One region of the Halomonas sp. PAMB 3264 genome, then DNA from elsewhere that is predicted to be linked to it. Evidence: predicted binding sites of a transcription regulator. Region 1 holds the regulator's gene; each other region holds the start of a gene.
The links. Region 1 encodes LexA, which represses DNA repair genes until DNA is damaged. Its sites were predicted from a motif close to TACTGTNTANNTANACAGTA; they were not measured.

Region 1 (2,268 bases):
ACCGAGACCTGCTCGTTGTACTCCTTGGCCGCGATGTCGCGCAGCGCATCGAGCCCGGAGAGCGTGAAAATCACCGTGCCGAGCATGAAGTGCAGCCGCCAGAAGCGCTCGGCGTCGGGCAGGCCAGGCGTGGCGCGGCGAACGAGCTCGACAAAGCGAGTGAAGACATCGCCGTACTGCTCCTGGATATAGCGGCGAAGGTGGCCCTGAGCCTGACTGTAGGCGAGCCCCAGCAGGCGCATGAACACTTTCAAGCTGTTGCGCTCGGCCGGCACGGTCAACACCGTCGTGGCCATGGTTTCGAGCAGTACTTCCAGAGGAATCTCATCATCACCATAGCGGGCGTGCAGCTCATCCAGCGCTTCGTGAAAGCGTTGGCTGAAGGGGTCGAGATAGCGCGCAAACACCGCCTGAATCAGCGCCTTTTTCGAACCGAAGTGGTAGTTCACCGCCGCCAGGTTCACCCGCGCCTTGCTGGTGATGTTGCGCAGAGAGGTCTCTGCAAAGCCACGCTCGGCGAACAGCACCTCCGCCGTATCCAGAATACGCGTGACGGTATCAGACTGCGCCATGGCGCCCTCCAGAAAACGAGTGTTTAAAACATCGCGAAATAGTAGGTCATTAAAACGCCGGGCTCAATCGTGCGAAACCCTGATATGCCCTCTTTTAAAGGCGAACGGCTTTATAATCCGTGGCTTGAGTCATATACTGGACAGAGGAACATACTGTATACTTAAACACATATATTTAAGTCATTTTTATAGTTACCTTTTACCCTGGAGTCAGCCATGCCTCGTCCTCTTACCGTTCGTCAGCAGCACGTATTCGATTTTATCGTGAAGACCATGAACGAGTACGGCTACCCACCCACCCGCGCTGAAATCGCCAAAGCGCTGGGCTTTCGCTCACCCAACGCGGCCGAAGAGCACCTGCGCGCGCTCGAGCGCAAGGGCGCCATCCGTATCATTCGCCACACCTCCCGCGGCATCCGCCTGCCCAATCAGGAAGGGGTGGAAGCGCCGGAATCCGCCGCTGAGGCCAGCGACAGCGTCGAATCCGCGACCCAGGGGCTGCCGATCATCGGCGAAGTGGCCGCGGGCAGCCCGATTCTGGCCGCCGAACACATCGATCGTTACTGCCCGCTGCCGGCGGAGTATTTCACGCCGAAGGCCGACTACCTGCTGCGCGTGCGCGGGCTGTCGATGAAGGATATCGGCATTCTGGAAGGCGACCTGCTGGCGGTACACCGCACCGAGCGGGTACGCGACGGCCAGATCGTCGTGGCGCGCCTGGAGGACGAAGTCACCGTCAAGCGTTTTCGCCGCGACGGCCACCAGGTCACGCTGCACGCCGAGAACAGCGATTTCGCCCCGATCGAAATCGACCTTCGCACCCAGCAGCTCGATATCGAAGGTGTCGGCGTTGGCGTGATTCGCGGCGGCAGTGGCCAGGCGCTGGGTTAATTGACCTATCGATTGAGACAGGAAATGTGGCGGTGCCGGGCAACCCTGCGCGAGGGCGCTGTGAACCCTTCCCTGGGCGCTACTTTCGCCATCCATGGCGAAAGACCCTCGCTACGGGCAGCCCGGCACGGCGGCCCGTATTGTCATCCTCAAGCTTATAAACCAAAAACGGGGCACTTTCGTGCCCCGTTTTTTAGTTGAAGACGACCGTCTTGTTGCCGTCGATCAGCACGCGATCTTCCAGGTGCCACCTGAGCCCGCGGGCGAGCACGGACTTCTCCACGTCGCGGCCAAAGCGCACCAGATCCGTGGGCGTGTGACAGTGGCTGACGCGGTGGATGTCCTGTTCGATGATCGGGCCGGCGTCAAGCTCTTCGGTCACGTAGTGGCAGGTCGCGCCGATCAGCTTCACGCCGCGCTCGAACGCCTGGTGATAGGGCTTGGCACCGGCAAACGACGGCAAAAAGCTGTGGTGGATGTTGATGATCTGGCCGGCGTATTGGCTACAGAGCGCCGGCGGCAAAATCTGCATGTAGCGCGCCAGCACGATGCAGTCCGCCTCGAGCGCCTCGACTTGGCGCTGCACCGCATCGAACGCGGGCTGCTTGTCGCTGGGGTCGACCGCGATGTGGTGATAATCGATCCCGTACCACTCGCTTAGCGCGCGCATGTCCGGGTGGTTGGAGATGATGCCCACGATGTCGCAGTCGAGCTCGCCAGCCTGCCAGCGGTAGAGCAGATCGACCAGGCAGTGGGACTCTTTCGACACCATGATCACGACCCGGCGCCGCTTTTGGGTATCGAC
Region 2 (2,268 bases), 1.2 Mb from region 1:
GAAACTGATCACACAGGCTCCGGTTGGCGCTGTCTAAATCGAACAGCCACTCGCCCTGGCGGCGCAGGCTGCGCTTTTGCGACCAGGCCTCCGGCAGCGTCAGGTTTTCCGGCACCAAAAGCTCCGCCGGCGCCAGGCGGGTCAGCTCGGCGAGCATCTCCGCTTCGCTCTCTACCTCGAGCACGTTGAAGCGCCCGCTGGAGAGTTCGAGCCAGGCAAGGCCGAAGCGATCGCGGCCCGGGGCGAGCGCGACCAGAACGTTATCGCGTCGGGCGTCGAGCAGCGCCTCATCGTGCAGCGTGCCTGGGGTGACGATGCGCACCACCTGGCGCTCCACCGGGCCCTTGCTGGTCGCCGGGTCGCCGATCTGCTCGCAAATCGCCACGGACTCGCCGGCGGCGACCAGCCGAGCAAGATAGCCCTCGGCGCTATGGTAAGGGACGCCAGCCATGGGAATCGGCTTGCCGCCGCTTTGGCCGCGGGCGGTCAAGGTGATATCCAAAAGCGCCGCGGCGCGGCGGGCATCGTCGAAGAACAGCTCGTAAAAATCCCCCATCCGGTAGAAAAGCAGCACTTCCGGGTGGTCACGTTTGATCTTCAGATACTGCGCCATCATGGGCGTATGCGCGGGGCTTTGTGACATGGACGTCCTGGCTTGGCGTGGCCCACGGCAAGGCCTGACCGTGGGCGGTGTTCGAGTTCCGTGTGTTGGTTCTATAGGCAACACAAACGCAGTATTCTACGCTGAACACAGCGCTGACATGAAGGAGTCTGCAAGGTGGCTGACGTATCCGGCTTGAAAAATCTCGATATGGCGCTGCTTGCCAAGCGCCTGGGCAAGCTCTGCGTGGCCCAGAACGTCACGCTGACCACGGCAGAGTCCTGCACCGGGGGCGGCATCGCCTCGATGATCACCTCGGCGGCGGGCAGCTCCGCCTATTTCGAAACCGGATTGGTGACCTACTCCAACGCGGCCAAGACCCGGCTTTTGGGCGTGGCCCAACAAACGCTCGACGCCCATGGTGCGGTGAGCGAGGCGGTGGTGAACGAGATGGTGCGCGGGGCGTGTCGTGAAAGCGGCGCACAGCTTGGCGTGGCGGTGAGCGGCGTGGCCGGGCCCGGCGGCGGCAGTGCGGAAAGGCCCGTGGGGCTCGTGTGGCTAAGTGTGGGCAGCGAGCGCGAACAGCGCGCCCAGCGCTTCATGTTTCCCGGCGACCGGCAAGCGGTGCGTGAGCAGGCGGTGCGCGAGGCGCTGATCGCGTTGATCCTGCGCCTTTCGCGCTAGCGCACTCGGGCAAAAAGCACTGCTGTCAGCGCTTTGAGAGCGAACTGATAGCCGGGGTGCTGCGGAAATAAATAGCGCGACAGGGATAGGTTTTGCGGCCAATATTTGGCATAATACTGGCTAATTATACAGGTTGTTACGAGGACGCTTTACATGGCTCAAGATGAAAACCGTACCAAAGCACTGAACGCCGCGCTCAGCCAGATCGATCGTCAGTTCGGCAAGGGCACCGTCATGCGTCTGGGCGATGCGCCGCGCGTGGTCATGCCGTCGGTATCGACCGGATCATTAGGACTCGACATCGCGCTCGGCATTGGCGGTCTGCCCTACGGGCGGGTCGTCGAAATCTTCGGCCCGGAGTCCTCGGGCAAGACCACGCTGACGCTGTCGGTCATCGCTCAGGCGCAGAAACAGGGCAAGGTGTGCGCGTTCGTGGACGCCGAGCACGCGCTCGACCCAAGCTACGCGGAAAAGCTCGGCATCAACCTGGATGACCTGCTGGTCTCCCAGCCGGACACCGGTGAACAGGCGCTCGAGATCACCGACATGCTGGTGCGCTCCGGCGGTGTCGACGTCATCATCATCGACTCCGTGGCGGCCCTCACCCCGCGCGCCGAGATCGAAGGCGAAATGGGCGACGCCCACGTGGGTCTGCAGGCGCGCTTGATGTCTCAGGCGCTGCGCAAGATCACCGGCAACATCAAAAACGCCAACTGCCTGGTCGTCTTCATCAACCAGATCCGCATGAAAATCGGCGTCATGTTCGGCAGCCCCGAAACCACCACCGGCGGTAACGCGCTGAAGTTCTACTCGAGCGTGCGTCTGGACATTCGCCGCACCGGCTCGGTGAAAACCGGCGACGAGGTCACCGGTAACGAAACCCGCGTGAAGGTCGTGAAGAACAAGGTCGCGCCGCCGTTCCGTCAGGCCGAGTTCCAGATTCTCTACGGCAAGGGCATCTACCACGCCGGCGAAGTGATCGA
Region 3 (2,268 bases), 1.3 Mb from region 1:
CGTCATTGCGCGCCACTACCCCGAGGCGCGCGAACAGGATGATCCGTATCTGGCGCTTCTGGAGGGTGTCACTCGCCGCCAGGCCGAGCTCGTGGCGCGCTGGATGAGCCTGGGCTTCATCCACGGCGTGATGAACACTGACAACACCAGCATTAGTGGCGAAACCATTGATTACGGCCCCTGCGCCTTCATGGAGCAGTTCGACCCGCGCAAGGTGTTCAGCTCGATCGACGAGGGCGGGCGCTACGCCTTCAACAACCAGCCGGCGGTCGCCCAGTGGAATCTGGCCCGCTTCGCCGAAACCTTACTGCCGCTGATGAACGTGCAGGGCGAGGAGGGCGTGGCGCTGGCGGTCGAAGTGATTCGCGGCTTCGAGGCGCACTTCGATAAAACCCGGCAGGCGCTTCGCATCGCCAAACTCGGGCTCGCCGAGAATGGCGGTGATACCGCCGACACGCTGATGGACGCACTCGAGACAGTGATGCATCAGGGGCGCATGGACATGACCGCCACCTTCGATGCGCTGACCCACTACGCCGACAGTTTCGAGACGCAACGTCGCGAGGCGCTGCTGGCGCTTTCCCATCAGCCCGAAGCGCTCGATGCGTGGCTCGAGCAGTGGCGCGCGGCGCCGCTTCTAAATGATGCCACGCGATTTGACGCCATGCGCCGGGCCAACCCGGTCGTGATTCCGCGCAATCATCGCGTGAAAGAGGTGATCGACGCCGCGATCAAAGGCGATTTCGCGCCGTTTCATACGCTTTTGAACGCGGTGAGTGCGCCGTTCGATGAGTCCGTCGAGGCGCGTCGGCTGGCCGCGCCGGCCACCGACAGCCAAGCGGTACTGCGCACCTTCTGTGGCACCTAAAGCGCGCGAGGCTATGGCGCGCGAGGCTATGCTACACTGTGATTTTTTACAGCGCCGGACCAGTTAACGGCCCGGCGCTAACCTTTCGACGGTGAGCCAAGCAGGGAGCCCGTGCGCAAGATTATTCACTGTGACTGCGACTGCTTTTACGCGGCGGTTGAAATGCGTGACAACCCGGCGCTGACGGACATTCCCATCGCCATTGGCGGCAGTGTCGAGCAGCGCGGGGTGGTGGCGACCTGCAACTACCCGGCACGCGAGTACGGCATCCACTCGGCGATGCCCATGGGCCAGGCGCTCAAGCGCTGCCCGCACCTGACGATCGTGCGCGGCGACATGCCCAAGTACAAGGAGGTCGCCCGGCAGGTTTTTGCCATTTACCGCGAGATGACCGAGCTGATCGAGCCGCTATCGCTGGACGAAGCGTATCTGGACGTTTCCGAGGTGACGCAGTTCAAGGGCAGCGCCACGTTGATGGCCCAGGCCATTCGCGAGCGGGTGCAAAAGGACGTGGGGATCACCGTGTCCGCCGGGGTCGCACCGAATAAGTTTCTGGCCAAGATCGCCAGCGACTGGAACAAGCCCGACGGCCTTTTTGTCATCGCCCCAGGGGAGGTCGAGCGCTTCGTCGAGCAGCTCCCGGTCAAGAAGATTCACGGCGTGGGCCCGCGCACCGCCGAGAAAATGGCGAGTCTGGATATCCACACCTGCCTCGATCTGCAAGCGCGCCCGCTGACCGAGCTGATCGAACACTTTGGCCGCTTCGGCAAGCGCCTGCATGAGCTGAGCCGGGGCTTTGATGAGCGCCCGGTGAAGACCCATCGCGAACGCAAGTCGATCAGCACCGAACAGACCTACTCTCAGGATCTGCCGACACTCGAGGCGTGCCGGGGCGAACTTCCCGAACTCCTGCAGGACCTGGAGCGGCGCTATGCCCGGCTCGACCCACCGCCGGCGGTGAAAGGGCTGATGGTCAAGGTGAAATTCAACGACTTTACCCAAACCACCGTCGAACATGCCGACCCGGCCCCGGACATGGCCCAGTTCGAAACGCTTTTGAACGTTGGTTGGGCCCGCAAAAGCCGCCCGGTACGCCTGCTGGGCGTGGGGTACCGCTTGGCCGATAGCGCGCCTGATACCCAGCTCTCGCTCTTTTGAAACTTCCCCTTTCGGCGCATTGACGCCGGCACGGGCAGCGATTAAAACAGGTGTATGAACGCTGGCGGCCTAAAGGGCTGCGCTTACCTTCTATTCTCCTCCACCTTGAGCCGCCCATGACGCCCTCCCGCCCTTTGCTGGTATTTGCCCACGCCAACGGCTTTACCGGCGCCAGCTACCGAAGCCTTTTGGCGCCGCTTGCCGAGCACTTCGAGCTTGGCCCCATCGACCGGGTGGGTCAC

Region 2: recA (recombinase RecA) is a predicted target of LexA. The motif match lies at 1,400-1,419, and genes of this name have one in related genera.
Region 3: dinB (DNA polymerase IV) is a predicted target of LexA. The motif match lies at 903-922, and genes of this name have one in related genera.

The regions. Positions count from the first base shown of each region.
Region 1 is NZ_CP134866.1:2,084,033-2,086,300, forward strand. It holds gene RN347_RS09360 (TetR/AcrR family transcriptional regulator) at 1-572, opposite strand, end outside; gene lexA (transcriptional repressor LexA) at 789-1,463, shown strand; gene purU (formyltetrahydrofolate deformylase) at 1,657-2,268, opposite strand, start outside.
Region 2 is NZ_CP134866.1:852,143-854,410, forward strand. It holds gene mutS (DNA mismatch repair protein MutS) at 1-643, opposite strand, end outside; gene RN347_RS03885 (CinA family protein) at 812-1,285, shown strand; gene recA (recombinase RecA) at 1,439-2,268, shown strand, end outside.
Region 3 is NZ_CP134866.1:813,989-816,256, forward strand. It holds gene RN347_RS03740 (protein adenylyltransferase SelO family protein) at 1-868, shown strand, start outside; gene dinB (DNA polymerase IV) at 980-2,026, shown strand; gene RN347_RS03750 (alpha/beta fold hydrolase) at 2,143-2,268, shown strand, end outside.